Regions from separate parts of the Paenibacillus kyungheensis genome, predicted to be linked through region 1. Evidence: a T-box and tRNA genes for the amino acid it is inferred to sense, from the RefSeq annotation. Region 1 holds a T-box; the other holds one or more tRNA genes.

What was found. A T-box is a leader RNA that pairs with one kind of tRNA and senses whether it is charged. The one in region 1 lies ahead of PQ456_RS17230 (valine--tRNA ligase), so its partner is inferred to be a tRNA-Val.
Region 2: it encodes a tRNA-Val, which carries the amino acid that the T-box ahead of PQ456_RS17230 (valine--tRNA ligase) is inferred to sense. The anticodon was not compared.

What each region holds. Positions count from the first base shown of each region.
Region 1 is NZ_CP117416.1:4,022,826-4,031,447, forward strand. It holds gene PQ456_RS17230 (valine--tRNA ligase) at 1-1,989, opposite strand, end outside; T-box leader at 2,052-2,312, opposite strand; gene PQ456_RS17235 (RluA family pseudouridine synthase) at 2,395-3,339, opposite strand; gene hemL (glutamate-1-semialdehyde 2,1-aminomutase) at 3,336-4,643, opposite strand; gene hemB (porphobilinogen synthase) at 4,683-5,687, opposite strand; gene cobA (uroporphyrinogen-III C-methyltransferase) at 5,810-7,360, opposite strand; gene hemC (hydroxymethylbilane synthase) at 7,365-8,315, opposite strand; gene PQ456_RS17260 (precorrin-2 dehydrogenase/sirohydrochlorin ferrochelatase family protein) at 8,342-8,622, opposite strand, start outside.
Region 2 is NZ_CP117416.1:127,612-136,233, forward strand. It holds rRNA gene PQ456_RS00540 (23S ribosomal RNA) at 1-2,140, shown strand, start outside; tRNA gene PQ456_RS00545 (tRNA-Ser) at 2,219-2,310, shown strand; tRNA gene PQ456_RS00550 (tRNA-Met) at 2,371-2,447, shown strand; tRNA gene PQ456_RS00555 (tRNA-Val) at 2,458-2,533, shown strand; tRNA gene PQ456_RS00560 (tRNA-Thr) at 2,540-2,615, shown strand; tRNA gene PQ456_RS00565 (tRNA-Asp) at 2,642-2,717, shown strand; tRNA gene PQ456_RS00570 (tRNA-Phe) at 2,754-2,829, shown strand; tRNA gene PQ456_RS00575 (tRNA-Tyr) at 2,846-2,930, shown strand; tRNA gene PQ456_RS00580 (tRNA-Lys) at 2,956-3,028, shown strand; gene PQ456_RS00585 (PucR family transcriptional regulator) at 3,184-4,344, shown strand; gene PQ456_RS00590 (ABC transporter ATP-binding protein) at 4,635-5,765, shown strand; gene hprK (HPr(Ser) kinase/phosphatase) at 6,128-7,066, shown strand; gene lgt (prolipoprotein diacylglyceryl transferase) at 7,079-8,134, shown strand; gene ppaX (pyrophosphatase PpaX) at 8,142-8,622, shown strand, end outside.

The DNA.
Region 1 (8,622 bases):
AGCAATTTCGATATACCAATCACATAGATCATCCCAGATAAAGTTATACAATAGGCGACCTGTTTCACCAAATTCATACGAATCGATTAGACGTGTAATATCACGTGCTGTTTCGTTCATACGATGTAGTATCCAGCGATCTGCTGTGCTAAGATCACCACTCAAGTCGATATCTTCATAACGGAAGCCTTCCATATTCATCAAAACAAAACGGGAAGCATTCCAGATTTTATTTGCAAAGTTACGTGCTTGTTCTACACGCTCCAGACGGAAACGCAAATCTTGTCCTGGTGTACTACTTGTAGACAACATATAACGCATCGCATCTGTACCATATTGCTCAATCACTTCAAGTGGATCAATACCGTTACCTAGTGACTTGGACATTTTCTGTCCATCCGCAGCCCGTACCAAACCATGCATCAATACGTCTTTAAATGGAATTTGATCTGTAAATTCAAGTGCTGTAAAGATCATACGAGATACCCAGAAATAGATAATATCGTATCCAGTTACAAGTAAATCGGTAGGATAATAACGTTTCAAATCTTCTGTTTCATCCGGCCAGCCAAGTGTAGAGAACGGCCATAATGCAGAACTGAACCATGTATCCAATACATCTTCATCTTGACGCAAAGTTTTACCTGCATGTTCAGGCAAATGACTTGGATCTTCTGTTGCTACAATAATCTCGCCTGTTTCTTCACAATGCCATGCTGGAATACGATGTCCCCACCATAATTGACGGGAGATACACCAGTCACGTACATTTTCGATCCAGTTCAAATACGTTTTTTCAAAACGATCCGGTACAAAGTTAACGCCTTCGCCTTCTTTTTGCGCTTTAATCGCAACATCAGCAAGTGGTTTCATTTTTACAAACCATTGTGTAGACAAATACGGTTCAACTACTGCGCCTGTACGTTCGCTGTGTCCTACTTGGTGTACATGATCTTCGATTTTGATCAAAACACCTGCTGCTTCTAGATCTTTAACGATCTGTTTGCGACATTCACTACGATCTAATCCTTGGTATTGGGCTGCATTTTCATTCATCGTGCCTGTCTCATCCATTACTACGATCTGAGGCAGATCATGACGATGCCCCATTTCAAAGTCATTCGGATCATGAGCAGGAGTGATTTTTACAGCGCCACTACCGAATTCACGGTCAACATAATCATCAGCAATAATCGGAATTTCACGTCCGGTAATTGGTAATACTAGCATTTTACCAATCATATCTTTGTAACGTTCGTCTTTGGGATGAACGGCTACCGCTGTATCACCAAGCATTGTCTCCGGGCGAGTCGTTGCTACCACAATATGTCCGCTACCATCTTGAAGCGGGTATTGTAAATGATACAGATGTCCGTTCACTTCTTTGTATTCTACTTCAATATCTGATAAAGCTGTACGTGCTTCAGGGTCCCAGTTAATAATGTATTTACCACGATAAATGAGACCTTTGTTGTATAGCTTTACAAATACTTCACGAACCGCTTTGGATAAACCTTCATCCAATGTAAAACGTTCGCGTGAATAATCAAGAGAAAAGCCCATTTTCGCCCATTGCTCATGAATGTTAGCTGCGTATTTGTCTTTCCATTCCCACACTTTTTCTACAAACTTCTCACGTCCCAAATCATGACGAGTGATACCTTCTGCACGCAGATTTTGCTCTACTTTGGTCTGTGTTGCAATCCCTGCATGATCTGCTCCTGGAAGCCAAAGCGCATCAAACCCTTGCATCCGTTTGGTACGAGTCATAATATCTTGCAATGTAAAATCAAGTGCATGTCCAATATGAAGCATACCTGTTACGTTAGGAGGTGGAATAACGATTGTATATGGCTTCGCATCAGGACGTTGCCCTGCTTTGAAAAAATCATTTTCCATCCAATAGTCATACCATTTACGTTCTGCCGATTTAGGATCATAAGTTGTCGGCATTGAAGTTGTTGCTTGATTCTCATGCGTATCTGCCATAGTAAATACCCCCATATTCGTAGTCATTTTGCTAAAATTCTCAATAAAAAAAGCCCTTCGTCTCAAAGGACGAAAGGACTTAGCTCTCGCGGTACCACCTTTGTTTCGTCCATGCATAAAAAAGCCTATGAACGACACTCCGAGGCAGATAACGGCTGCTACCGGTTTATTCTACATTCAGTATCCATCTAATAGGTTTACTGAAATTCAAATAAACAACTCCCAGGCGACTTCGATCTACCGGATCCTATAGAACCTTTCAGCGCAACAGTTCTACTCTCTTGAGGACGATATAATCTACTATTCCCGTTCAAGGTTATTGAGATCATAAATAAATCAATATTTACTCCAAATCATACCCGTTGCTCCTATCAAAGTCAATAAAAAACCTGTCATAGAGCTGACTTAAAGGCGAGGTATGCCTGATTGATCCAATAATTCGATCATATCCTCTGGTAAAGGATCATTAACAGTCATTATTTCCTCTGTAAAAGGATGTTCAAATGTTAATTGTTCTCCATGAAGTGCCTGACGATAAAATTCTTGACTACCTCCATAAAGAACATCCCCGATAAGCGTATGACCGACATCACTCATATGCACACGAATTTGATGAGTGCGCCCTGTTTCTAGTGTTAACCGCACAAGACTCGCTCTGGCTGAACTGTATAATTTCTCAATATGAGTAATCGCTTCTTGCCCTGTCGGAGACACCCGTCGACGCTGTTTGTGATGGCGATCTTTGCCGATTGGTTGATCTATGATAGTTAATTGATCACTTACTTTGCCCTGTACAATAGCTATATATTTACGATCAATCGTTTTAGAACGCATTTGCTCATCTAATTTGGATAAAGCAAATTCATTTTTGGCATATAAAACAGGGCCTGTTGTATCTTCATCCAGACGATGCACATGACGAACAGCATACTTCTGATCTGTTTGTTGATAATGATCGGCTACTACATTGGCTAATGTAATCGTTGAATCAGATGCTTCCGAAGGATGAACATTCATACCTGATGGCTTATGCATCACCAGAACATAATCATCTTCATAGAGCACTTTCGCGCGATCATGTGGACGAGGATCAAACCCATAATCCATCGGTGGAAACAGACGAAGCCGAATATGCTCTCCGTCTATTTTCACTTCACCTTTGGAATGCAGTCGACCGATTAATTTCACCGGAACCGATACTTGTTCTAACCACTGCATCACCGCTTTGTGTCTGGCATTGCCTTCTGCCTGTAGAAGATCATTATTCGGTGTAATTTGTAACCATTCTCCATCTCTTATAGAACACTGAGCCAGAATAGAAGATGGCTTAGGATCGGATACATTCATCATGATTGCAAAGACTTCATCACTTCATAATGAGCTGCAAGCGTCTGTTCAATATCTTCATCACTATGAACACCCGATACAAACATACCTTCAAATGGAGACGGAGCTACACTGATTCCGCGATCTAACATGGCTCCAAAGTAACGCTTGAACATATCCATATCGCTAGCTTTGGCAGAATCATAATCTGTTACCGGCCCTGCTGTAAAGAATGGACATACCATCGATCCTACACGATTGACAGTCAATGGAATCCCAAACTCAGCCGCATTCTTTTCAAATCCTGCTTGCAAACGAGCAGAAATTGTCTCCAAACGCTCATAAACTGCTGGAGTTAAAAGACTAAGTGTAGTATACCCTGCCGCCATAGCCAGTGGATTACCACTCAATGTTCCTGCTTGATAAATAGGGCCTGTTGGCGCTACTTGCTCCATAATTTCACGTTTACCACCATAAGCACCTACAGGCAATCCACCACCGATGACTTTACCCAGACATGTCAAATCAGGTGTAACACCGTAACGTCCTTGTGCACAATTCAAATCAACACGGAAACCTGTCATCACTTCATCAAAAATAAGCAAACTACCATATTGAGTCGTAATATCACGTAATCCCTGTAAAAATCCCGGTTGTGGTGGAACCACTCCCATATTTCCAGCAACAGGCTCTACAATAATACAAGCAATCTCTTCTCCAAAACGTTCAAACGCTAACTTTAGAGATTCCAGATCATTGTAAGGAACTGTAATCGTATTGGTTGCTACTGATTCAGGAACACCCGGACTATCAGGTAAACCTAATGTAGCGACACCTGAACCTGCTTTGATCAGCAGACTATCGGAATGTCCATGATATGAACCTTCAAATTTCAAAATTTTATTGCGCTTTGTATATCCACGAGCAAGACGAATCACACTCATGGTCGCTTCTGTTCCTGAATTGACCATACGTACAATATCCATTGATGGAACACGTTCTACGACAAGCTTCGCCATTTTTGTTTCCAGTTCAGTAGGTGCACCAAAGCTTGTTCCTTTGATTGCTGTTTCTTGAAGAGCACGCACCACATCAGGATGCGCATGTCCCATAATGAGTGGTCCCCAAGAGCCGATATAATCGATAAATACATTACCATCAATATCATACAATCTTGAACCTTCACCACGTTCAGCATAGATTGGTGTTAAGCCTACCGTTTTGAAAGCACGAACAGGGCTGTTCACGCCTCCAGGAATATATTGTTTTGCTTCTTCAAAAGCTTCTCGTGAACGCTCATCACGACGAACAGAATGAGTAGATTCCATGAGCAAATACCTCCATCAATCAATTTATTTGAGATTAAATTATTGTTCTTCACGCAACCAACGTACAACATCTTTGGAGAAATACGTAATAATCATGTCTGCTCCTGCACGTTTGAAGCCAAGCATCATTTCAGTTACAATCCCACGTTCATTAATCCAGCCATTTTGTGCAGCAGCTTTGACCATAGCGTACTCACCGCTTACGTTATAAGCCACCAATGGTAGATCAAAGTTCTCACGTACAGCACGCAATACATCCATATAAGCAAGAGAAGGTTTGACCATCAACATGTCTGCTCCTTCGGCTACATCACTTTCAGCTTCCCGTAATGCTTCACGTACGTTAGCAGGATCCATTTGATAAGACTTACGATCACCAAATTGAGGTGCAGATTGAGCAGCCTCACGGAATGGGCCATAAAATGCTGAAGCATATTTAACAGCATACGACATAATCGGAATATCTTTGTATCCTGCTGCATCTAAGCCTTCACGAATCGCATATACAAATCCATCCATCATATTAGAAGGAGCAATAATATCTGCTCCTGCTTCTGCTTGAGAGACTGCTGTTTTGACTAACAATGTTAACGATTCATCGTTATCGACTTCTGCTTCAATATGACCATCACATTCATGTGCATGCACAACACCGCAATGTCCATGATCGGTAAATTCACATAGACACGTATCTGCAACCACTAGTAGATTCGGATAATTAGCTTTAATCCAGCGAGTCGCTTGTTGTACCAGACCATCTTGAGCATAAGCACCTGTACCTACACTATCTTTCACTTCAGGAACGGCAAATAATAAGACTGCTGGAATGCCCAATTCAGCAATTTCTTGAATTTCTGCTTGCATAGTATCTAATGAGAAATTGTATACGCCAGGCATCGACGAAATTTCTTCTTTTACATTTGTGCCGTATGTTACAAATACCGGTTGAATAAAATCGCTTTTGTGCAAAATCGTTTCTCTTACCATGCTACGAATAGCAGGCGTTTTGCGAAGACGACGGTGACGTGAAAAAGGTTGACTCATAATCATATTCCTCCTTGAATGTATACATCATAAATAACAACATATTCTTACTACCCTAGATAAATAAAACCGACCAGCACTTGCAAGGTCGGCATATCTGATGTCGATCATCAATTTATAGCTTAAACATCTATCAATACATCAGCATTCCAACGACAAAGCACATCTAGTAATCCTTCAATCGTTGCTTGTTCAGCCAATAATCCTACTTTGAGGCCTGCTTGCTCTGCTGTTAAAGCAGTCTGCGGTCCAATACAAGCAATCATCGAATGTTGCAATGCTTGTACAGGATCTTCAATGCCCATCTTTTTCAAAGCTGCTAAAAGATTAGTTACTGTCGAAGAACTGGTAAATGTAACAGCATGAATCGCTTCTTCCTCTAATAACTTACGTAACTCAATATCATCTTCTCCGACCATAACTGTCTCATACGTATCGATCTCGGTCACTTCTATATTCATCGTTCGAAGTGTATCCGGTAACCATGAGCGTGCTAGATCACCACGGGGTAGTAAAACATGCTGTCCGGCTTGTAGTTGACCTTCTAAGCTGTCTAACAAGCCTTCTGCTTGGAATTTCTCAGGCAAGGGCATAGCAGCAATCCCATGCAATCTTAGAGCTTCTAATGTAGCAGGACCGACAGCTACTATTTTGGCACGATACAATGCTCGAATATCTTGAGCATGTAGCTTCAAATGTTCAAAGAAGTACTCTACTCCATTAACACTGGTGAAGAATACCCAATCATATTTAGGCAAATTTGATAAAGCATTGGCGATATTTTGAGTGCTTTCTTCATCTACAGACAGCCTTGTCTCAATTACTGGATACTCATACGGTTCTCCGCCTAGCTCATCAATACGATTAACCAATTCACTCGCCTGACTACGTGCACGAGTTACCAAAATACGCTTACCGAATAGAGGCAAATCTTCTACCCATTTCAAATGCTCACGTTGATTCACCACTTCACCGACTACAATGACAGCAGGCGGTCTGAAGTTAGCAGCTTCTACTTTAGCAGCGATATCTTCAAGTGTACCGACCAGTGTCTCTTGTTCAGCTCGTGTTCCCCAACGAATCAAAGCAACAGGTGTAGATGTCGGTCGTCCATGCTTTATCAATTGCTCACTAATATAACCAATCTTAGCAACACCCATCATAAAGACAAGTGTTCCTGTAGCGTTAGTCACTTTATCCCAGTGAATACTTTGATCCAATTTATCAGGGCTCTCATGCCCTGTAATAATAGATAAAGATGAAGCAAAGTCACGATGAGTAACCGGAATACCTGCATATGCAGGCACAGCAATCGAAGAACTAATCCCCGGTACAATTTCATAAGGAATCTGATGTTGGCGTAGCAATTCAGCTTCTTCCGCTACTCTACCAAAAATCGTCGGATCGCCACCTTTTAGACGGACAACCGTTTTCCCTTGTAAAGCCAGATCAACCAGCAACTGATTAATCTCTTCTTGCTTCATCGTATGACGATCAGGCAATTTGCCTACATAAATTTTTTCTGCTCCTGGCTTGACTTGCTTGAGCAACCGTGGACTTGCTAGACGATCATAGACTACCGCATCTGCAAGCCCTATGCATTCCCAGCCCCGAAGCGTAATTAACTTTAACGCTCCAGGACCTGCCCCCACCAAATACACTTTACCGGTCATACACTCATCCCCTTACTTCTGCCAGTATCCGATCTGCTCCCTGACTTTTCAGTTGTGCCGCTACAGCAATACCAAGTGCTACAGGATCTGTACCCTGCATCGTTTCTTTCAGCATAATACTGCCATCCGGTGTAGCAACCATTCCTGTTAATTGTATAATACTTTGCTCTTCCGGCACATCCGAACTTTGAAGACGAACTGCATATGCACCGATAGGCACCTGACAACCACCATTTAACTCAGCCAAAAATGTACGTTCTGCTGTAACTGTGACTGCGGTTAGATCGTCATTATACAAAGACAACAATTGCAACATTTCGATATCATCTGCGCGACATTCGATTCCAAGTGCTCCTTGTCCTACAGCAGGCAGACAGATGTCTGTCGGTAAAAAGGAAGTGATTCGATCCGACCAACCCATACGCTCTAATCCTGCCGCCGCTAGCATAATCGCATCAAAGCCTTCGGTTTCAAGCTTACGCAAACGAGAATCAATATTGCCTCGAATCGATTCAATTTGTAGATCAGGACGATATAATTTAAGCTGACTTGCACGTCTAAGACTACTTGTACCAAGCTTAGCCCCTTGCGGAAGCTCTTCTAACGAACAACCTGTACGTGTAATCAAGCAATCTCTAGGATCGACTCTTGGTGGTATTGCACCATTGATAAGACCTTCTTGTAATTCAGACGGCATATCTTTCATACTATGCACAGCCATATCAATCTCACCATCAAGTAGTGCTTGCTCAATTTCTTTAACAAATAGACCTTTTCCCCCGACTTTGGACAAAGTAACATCTAGAATCCGGTCGCCTTTGGTAATAATCTTTTTAATTTCAAAATGTACTTCTAGACCTTGCTCTTCACTAATCGCGGTTAACGCATCAATCACATGACCTGTTTGTGTTAACGCTAGAGCACTTTGTCTACTTCCTACTACGATCGTACGCATATATTCATCTCCTGATCCCATTGTATTCAATAGTCTAATTGCTCTATTGATTGGTTGATCCAGTGTTGTATTTGTTGCTCACTCCAGGGTTCAAATACACCCTGCCGAATATCTTCTAAAATAGAAAGCGACATCGCTTGATGTAGCAATGATTTGCGTAATGATTCATCGCTGACTTGTGTAGCAATCTTTTCCCGTAAATGATACAAAAAATCAATATACATCTCATATTCATTTCCAAAATGTTGATTGATTTCTTTCGCAATCTGACGACCTGCTAAAGGTCCAGCTCCAGAAGTCGCTACAG
Region 2 (8,622 bases), 1.4 Mb from region 1:
CCCACGCACGTTGAAAAGTGCGGGGATGAGGTGGGGGTAGCGGAGAAATTCCAATCGAACCTGGAGATAGCTGGTTCTCCCCGAAATAGCTTTAGGGCTAGCCTCGGAAGTTGAGTCGTGGAGGTAGAGCACTGATTGGATGCGGGGCCCGCAAGGGTTACCAAGTTCAGTCAAACTCCGAATGCCACAGACTTTATTCCGGGAGTCAGACAGTGAGTGCTAAGATCCATTGTCGAAAGGGAAACAGCCCAGACCATCAGCTAAGGTCCCCAAGTGTGTGTTAAGTGGGAAAGGATGTGAAGTTGCACAGACAACCAGGATGTTGGCTTAGAAGCAGCCACCATTGAAAGAGTGCGTAATAGCTCACTGGTCGAGTGACTTTGCGCCGAAAATGTAACGGGGCTAAACACACCACCGAAGCTATGGCTTGATACTTTGTATCAGGGGTAGGGGAGCGTTGAATGAAGATTGAAGGTGTACCGCAAGGAGCGCTGGACCTCATTCAAGTGAGAATGCCGGTATGAGTAACGAAAAGATCAGTGAGAATCTGATCCGCCGAAAACCCAAGGATTCCTGAGGAAGGCTCGTCCTCTCAGGGTAAGTCGGGACCTAAGGCGAGGCCGAAAGGCGTAGTCGACGGACAACAGGTTGAAATTCCTGTACCACCGAAAGCCGTTATGAGCAATGGGATGACGCAGGAGGATAGTGACGCGGACTGATGGATGTCCGTTCAAGCAGTGAGGCTGGTATGTAGGCAAATCCGCATACCCCAAGGCCAGGCTGTGATGAGGAGCGAAAATTACAGTAGCGAAGGTCATGATTTCACACTGCCAAGAAAAGTCTCTAGCCAGGAAGCAGGTGCCCGTACCGTAAACCGACACAGGTGGGTGAGAAGAGAATTCTAAGGCGCGCGGAAGAACTCTCGTTAAGGAACTCGGCAAAATGACCCCGTAACTTCGGGAGAAGGGGTGCCCCGGTAGTGTGAATAGCACGAGGGGGCCGCAGTGAAAAGGCCCAAGCGACTGTTTAGCAAAAACACAGGTCTGTGCGAAGCCGCAAGGCGAAGTATACGGGCTGACGCCTGCCCGGTGCTGGAAGGTTAAGGGGAGTGGTTAGCGCAAGCGAAGCTATGAACCGAAGCCCCAGTAAACGGCGGCCGTAACTATAACGGTCCTAAGGTAGCGAAATTCCTTGTCAGGTAAATTCTGACCCGCACGAATGGCGTAACGATTTGGGCGCTGTCTCAACGAGAGATCCGGTGAAATTTTAATACCTGTGAAGATGCAGGTTACCCGCGACAAGACGGAAAGACCCCATGGAGCTTTACTGCAACTTGATATTGAACTGGGGTGCGATTTGTACAGGATAGGTGGGAGCCGTAGACATCGGAGCGCAAGCTTCGGTTGAGGCGCCGTTGGGATACCACCCTGATCGCATTTGAGTTCTAACCTCGTACCGTGATCCGGTACAGGGACCGTGTCAGGTGGGCAGTTTGACTGGGGCGGTCGCCTCCTAAAGTGTAACGGAGGCGCCCTAAGGTTCCCTCAGAATGGTTGGAAATCATTCGAAGAGTGTAAAGGCATAAGGGAGCTTGACTGCGAGACAGACACGTCGAGCAGGGACGAAAGTCGGGCTTAGTGATCCGGTGGTACCGCATGGAAGGGCCATCGCTCAACGGATAAAAGCTACCCTGGGGATAACAGGCTTATCTCCCCCAAGAGTCCACATCGACGGGGAGGTTTGGCACCTCGATGTCGGCTCATCGCATCCTGGGGCTGAAGTAGGTCCCAAGGGTTGGGCTGTTCGCCCATTAAAGCGGTACGCGAGCTGGGTTCAGAACGTCGTGAGACAGTTCGGTCCCTATCTGTCGTGGGCGTAGGAAATTTGAGAGGAGCTGTCCTTAGTACGAGAGGACCGGGATGGACGCACCGCTGGTGTACCAGTTGTTCCGCCAGGAGCATCGCTGGGTAGCTACGTGCGGAAGGGATAAGCGCTGAAAGCATCTAAGCGTGAAGCCCCCCTCAAGATGAGATTTCCCAGTATGTAAGACCCCTTGTAGACGACGAGGTTGATAGGTTGGGGGTGGAAGTGCCGCAAGGCATGGAGCTGACCAATACTAATCGGTCGAGGGCTTATCCAATAAGCTAACACGCGATGTTTTCGTTTTCGGATTCAGTTTTCAGGGAGCAACTAACCTGTCTGTATATGATTTAATATTGGAGAGATACCCAAGTGGCTATAAGGGGACCCTCTGCTAAGGGGTTAGACTGCGTTAGCGGTGCGAGGGTTCGAATCCCTCTCTCTCCGCCACTAGAACTTATTTATAAATTTTTAGTGGATAGCAATTCATGACGATTGGTTTTTAAATGTGGCGGTGTAGCTCAGCTGGCTAGAGCGTACGGTTCATACCCGTGAGGTCGGGGGTTCGATTCCCTTCGCCGCTACCATACATATCCTGGAGATTTAGCTCAGCTGGGAGAGCATCTGCCTTACAAGCAGAGGGTCGGCGGTTCGATCCCGTCAATCTCCACCACCATATGCCGGTGTAGCTCAGTTGGTAGAGCAACTGACTTGTAATCAGTAGGTCGGGGGTTCAAATCCTCTCGCCGGCACCATTTTTATTTCTATGTATTATAACCCTGGAACCGTGGTGTAGGGGTTAACATGCCTGCCTGTCACGCAGGAGATCGCGGGTTCAAATCCCGTCGGTTCCGCCATTTTTTTAATTAAATAAAATGTAATGAATACAGTATGGCTCGGTAGCTCAGTCGGTAGAGCAGAGGACTGAAAATCCTCGTGTCGGCGGTTCGATTCCGTCCCGAGCCACCATTTTTTTGTTCATTATGGAGGCTTAGCGAAGTGGCCAAACGCAGCAGACTGTAAATCTGTTCTCTCCGAGTTCGGTGGTTCGAATCCATCAGCCTCCACCAGTTTTATTTACGTTAAACTTAATATGAGTCATTAGCTCAGTCGGTAGAGCACCTGACTTTTAATCAGGGTGTCGAAGGTTCGAGCCCTTCATGACTCATCATATGAAAAAGCATCTTGCTATTAAGCAAGGTGCTTTTTGTTTTGTCTGCTTTTTTGTATAATTTGAGGGAGTAGTCTTATTTTATTTATTTCTGATTAATAGTGTAGGGTAGCCATCAGTGTACGATTCTAGCTATGGAAGGAATTTATGATATGCATTGGAGTACATTAAAAGAACATATTGAATCAATCATAGATTACCGTATTGAAGAACAGTCTGTGGCTTTGAAAGATTGGGCATCGGATACGTATCAAGCAGGTCTAGAAGAAAGTGGATGGATCGCTGTGAAGCAGGATCTTACTGTAGTCACATTATGGCAGATTCAACCGAAAGCTATTTCTCCAAGTAATTCGAGTCTTTCGCAAGAGTTACTAGATAGTGATCATCAACAAGTCATAGGCAAGCTTAAATCGTTGTTAGAGTTATTGTTGCCTGCTTTTACAGCGTCTATGGCTATAGGAAATCATGCTTCTTCGTTGTCTATTCGTGAACAAGGGATACAAGAGTTAAGTACCTGGATGATGGAACAACTAGATAGCGGACAGTCAAAAGCGAGTATTCCTAATGGATACCTTTTGAAAGAAAGATTAACCAGCTCGATGATTCCGTTTCTACTGGTAGCTGATAGTGTACAAACAGGAACATTAGCAACCAAAGAGTTAGAAAAGTTGCTATATAGCTATTTTGGTGGAGAAGTACTGTTATTGCCATTATCTGAAAATGAGTGGTTTATTCTGACGAATCGTGAATTGATTGAAGATAGTTCTGATCTCAAGCAAAGTAGTAGTCGGGATGCTAATGTAGAGATAGAAGATACAGAAGAAGATATACTGATGGAATTTTCGTTAGGGTTATATGAATTGATTGCTAGCGAATGGGTAGGTATATTCCATATTGGAGTGTCTAAGCCTATTATTCCTAGTGAAAAGTTATTATCTGAAGTCTCTTTATTGAAGGAAACCGTTGCTTTGGGTAGATTATTTCATGTGAAAGATCATATTCATCTTCCGTGGGAATTGTCTTTGGAACGTTTATTATATCGGATTCCTGATGAAGATCGTGCTGATTTTGTAGCTAGAGCTGATCGTTATTCCGATATGTTGGATGATGAAGAAACGGTAGCTACGTTAGAAACCTTTTTCAAAATGGATTGTAATGTTAGTGAGACTGCGAAGCAATTATATATCCATCGGAATACGTTATTGTATCGTCTGGACAAAATTAAACAAGAAACTGAATTGGATGTTAGAAAGTTTGAAGATGCTGTTTTGATGAAGTTAACACTACTATTGTATAAAGTGACAAAAAGCTGACGAATTTTTTGTATAGTTTGTCGATAGATGTCTACGCGCGATTAGGGTAAGATAATAATAGAAAAAGAAATCGGTTACATAGGCGATTGGATCACCTTCGCAGCCGTAATTCATAGCTGATTTTACGATTGAGCTAAAGGTAGAACGTCCCACATGATGTTGTACATTTCACTCATTACTGTAGATCAGACTACGAATTGATTAAGACATATGGTTAATTGCCATATGCTGACAAGCTCATTTATTATGTACTTAAAAAATTACATTCATATTCTAGGGAGGCTATTATTATGGCAGGCGTACGCTTAGAACACATTTTCAAAAAATATCCGGGTTCTGATAAAGCAACAGTTATTGACGTTAATTTGGATATCAAGGATAAAGAGTTCCTAGTATTGGTTGGACCTTCTGGTTGTGGTAAATCTACAACTCTTCGTATGATCGCTGGTCTGGAAGAAATTTCAGAAGGTAAATTGTACATTGGCGATCGCGTTGTTAACGACGTAGCTCCAAAAGACCGCGATATCGCGATGGTATTCCAATCTTACGCGTTGTACCCTCATATGGATGTATATTCTAATATGGCGTTTGGTTTGAAATTGCGTAAAGTGAAAAAAGAAGAAATCGAAAAACGTGTACGTGAAGCAGCTAAAATTCTCGATATCGAGCATTTGCTAGATCGTAAACCAAAAGCACTTTCTGGTGGTCAACGTCAGCGTGTTGCTTTGGGACGTGCGATTGTCCGTGATCCTCAAGTCTTCTTGATGGATGAGCCTCTTTCTAACTTGGATGCTAAACTTCGTGGTCAGATGCGTGCTGAGATTACTAAACTAGCGAAACGTCTGCAAACGACTGTTATCTATGTAACGCATGATCAGATCGAAGCAATGACAATGGGTGACCGTATCGTTGTTATGAAAGATGGTATTATTCAACAAGCTGCTTCTCCAGAAGAATTGTACAATCACCCACGTAACATGTTCGTAGCGGGCTTTATTGGTTCTCCTACAATGAACTTTATCCGTGGTACATTGTCCGAAAAATCTGGCGGTCTAACATTCAGCGCTGCTGGTGTTGAACTAGCTATCCCTGGTGGTAAAGCGCAAATCTTGAAAGACCAAGGATTCACAGGTAAAGAAGTGATTCTGGGTGTTCGTCCAGAAGATATTCATGAAGAGCCTGTATTCTTAGAAGCTTCTCCAGCTACTGCTTTTACTGCTAAAGTAGATGTATCTGAGAACTTGGGTCATGAAATGTTGCTATACTTGAGCGGTGTAGGTACAGACACTGTTGTTGCTCGTGTTGATGGACGTTCCACTACTCGTGATAACGCTACAGCAACGATGGCAATTGATATGAACAAAGTTCATATTTTTGATACAGAATCTCAAGATAACTTGTTCTACACAGATCCTTCTTAATTCGTTATTAAAGGTAACGTAACAGAGTTCGGATAGAACATTTGATAAAAGACTTACTTATTCTGGTTTCGATCAGAAAGGTAAGTCTTTTTTTATGATAAAATGTGCATATTAATAAATGGACGTATCTCATAGCGAAGCTTTGAAATAATCGGTACAATGGTAAGCGAATATGCCAATATAATTGATTTAACTAGCATTTTCTATTACGATGAGTACATTGGACATATTATGTACAGTGCGGAAAAGTCAGGTTTGTGAAAAATCTATCTTTTTGGCGATGATCGTTTGGCTTTAGATGATGAATCACATAGAATACACAATACAGAATCAGCAACCTACTTAGAGAAAGGAAGAACAGAATGGCCAAACATGTGAAAGTTTCAGAATTGGTACAAATGTTCCAGCTTGAAGTTGTGTCTGGAGGACTTGGTTTAAAACGAAAAATTACTGTAGATGATCTGAATCGACCTGGATTAGAAATGGCAGGATATTTTGAATATTATCCTACAGAACGTGTACAGATTCTGGGTAGAACCGAGCTTGCGTTTTTTAAAATGCTTACGCATGAAGAAAAAGCAGATCGTATGAAGCGTCTTTGTAATGATGAGACGCCTTGTCTTGTGATTACACGTGGACTTGAAGTACCTGAGGAGTTAATTGAAAGTAGCGAAGAGCATAATGTTCCGGTACTTCGTAGCAATCTGGCGACGACTATTTTATCAAGCCGGATTACAGGCTTTTTGGAGAAAAAATTAGCACCAACTGCGACAATTCATGGCGTATTGGTAGACCTTTATGGTGTAGGGATGCTAATTACAGGTAGTAGCGGTATCGGTAAAAGTGAAACTGCTCTTGAGTTAGTAAAACGTGGGCATCGATTGATTGCCGATGATGCGGTAGAAATCCGCCAAACTTCGGATAATCAACTGCATGGTACGGCTCCTGAATTGATTCGTCATTTACTTGAAATTCGCGGAGTCGGTATTATCAATGTAATGACATTGTTCGGTGCGGGTGCAATTCGTAACAACAAACGAATTACTTTGGTTGTACGTCTAGAAGCATGGCAACAAGACAAGCAGTATGACCGTATCGGATTGGATGAAGAAACAACTCGTATCATTGATACAGATGTACCTCTAGTTACGATTCCAGTTCGTCCAGGACGAAATCTAGCTGTTATTATTGAAGTGGCAGCCATGAATTTCCGCTTAAAACGTATGGGTTATAATGCAGCATTGCAATTTACTCATAAATTAACAGAGACGATTGCTGAAGATCTCGACGAACTGGATTAAGGAGAGTGCTGTATGGGGACATCATTAATTAACCCGATTGCTTTCTCGATCGGAGCGCTTCAGGTGCATTGGTATGGATTGATTTTGGGTACTGGCGCATTAGTCGGGTTATTACTATTAATTCGCGAAGGACGTCGATTCGGGATTCCACAAGAGTTTTTTATGGATCTAGTGTTGTTCGGTGTTCCTTCCGCTATTATTGCTGCACGTATTTATTATGTTGCTTTCCGTTGGCCTGATTATAGAGATAACTTATGGGATGTCTTTAAAATTTGGAATGGCGGTATTGCTATATATGGTGCATTAATAGGTTCTGTGATTTGTGCGATTATTTATACGCGTAAAAAAGGATATAGCTTCTGGCGAATTATGGATTTGTGTGCGCCTTATTTGCTTGTTGGACAAGCGATCGGACGTTGGGGGAATTTTGTCAATCAGGAAGCTTATGGCGGACCTGTCGAAGAATCTTTTTTAAGAAGTAATTTGCATTTACCTGATTTTATTGTGAATCAAATGAATGTTAATGGTGTATTCCATCATCCTACATTTTTGTATGAATCGCTATGGAATCTGGTTGGTGTAATTGTACTATGTGTATTACGTCGTCGTGCATTTGTGCGTAGTGGAGAAATTTTCTTCTCTTATCTTATCTGGTATGGTATCGGGCGTTTCTTTATTGAAGCACTTCGTACAGATAGTCTTACCTTTGAAGGCCCGCAATGGTTGGTAGCTATAGTAAATGGTCTGTGGACTCCTATGACATGGTTTGGCTTCCAACAAGGAGCGATCGAACCTGGATACGGAAATATTCGAGTATCACAGTTATTGTCGCTTGTGTTGATTGTAGCCGCTATTCTATTGATGATTATTCGTCGTCGTGCTGGTCTAGCTAATGAACATTATAGCGATCCAATTGTGTCATCCAAAGTGGCACAACATGAATTGGTTACTGATCATGATACCACTACAGGATCTTCTTCAGTGCCAACAGTAGATTCGTCATCTTCTTCTAAAGATAGACATGATCTGAAAAAAGAAGATACGATTCACAATGAACGCAAGGAGTAGTGAATTTATGATTGATACGGTTTTATTGGATTTGGATGGAACGATTGTAGATACCAATGAATTGATTATTGCTTCATTTATTAACACATTGGAAAGTAATGGGTTAGCTCCATTGACGAGAGAGCAGATTATTCCGCATATGGGATTAACGTTGGAGCAGCAACTTCGTGCTTTTTCAGGTGTCGATGATGTGACTTCTTATGTTACGGCTTATCGTGAATATAGTGCGATTCATCACGATACGATGGTGGCTCCTTTTCCAGAAGTCACCGAAGTGTTAACACGTCTCCAAGCAGAAGGTATTAAGCTGGGAGTCGTGACGACTAAAATTCGTCCGAATACACTCAAAGTGCTGGAAATGTTTCAATTGGATCAATTTATGGAAGTGATTATTACGCAGGATGATGTTGAGCATACCAAACCTCATCCGCAACCGATTGAACGTGCTATGGAAGCTCTTGGTTCGTCTCCTGAGCATACATTGATGG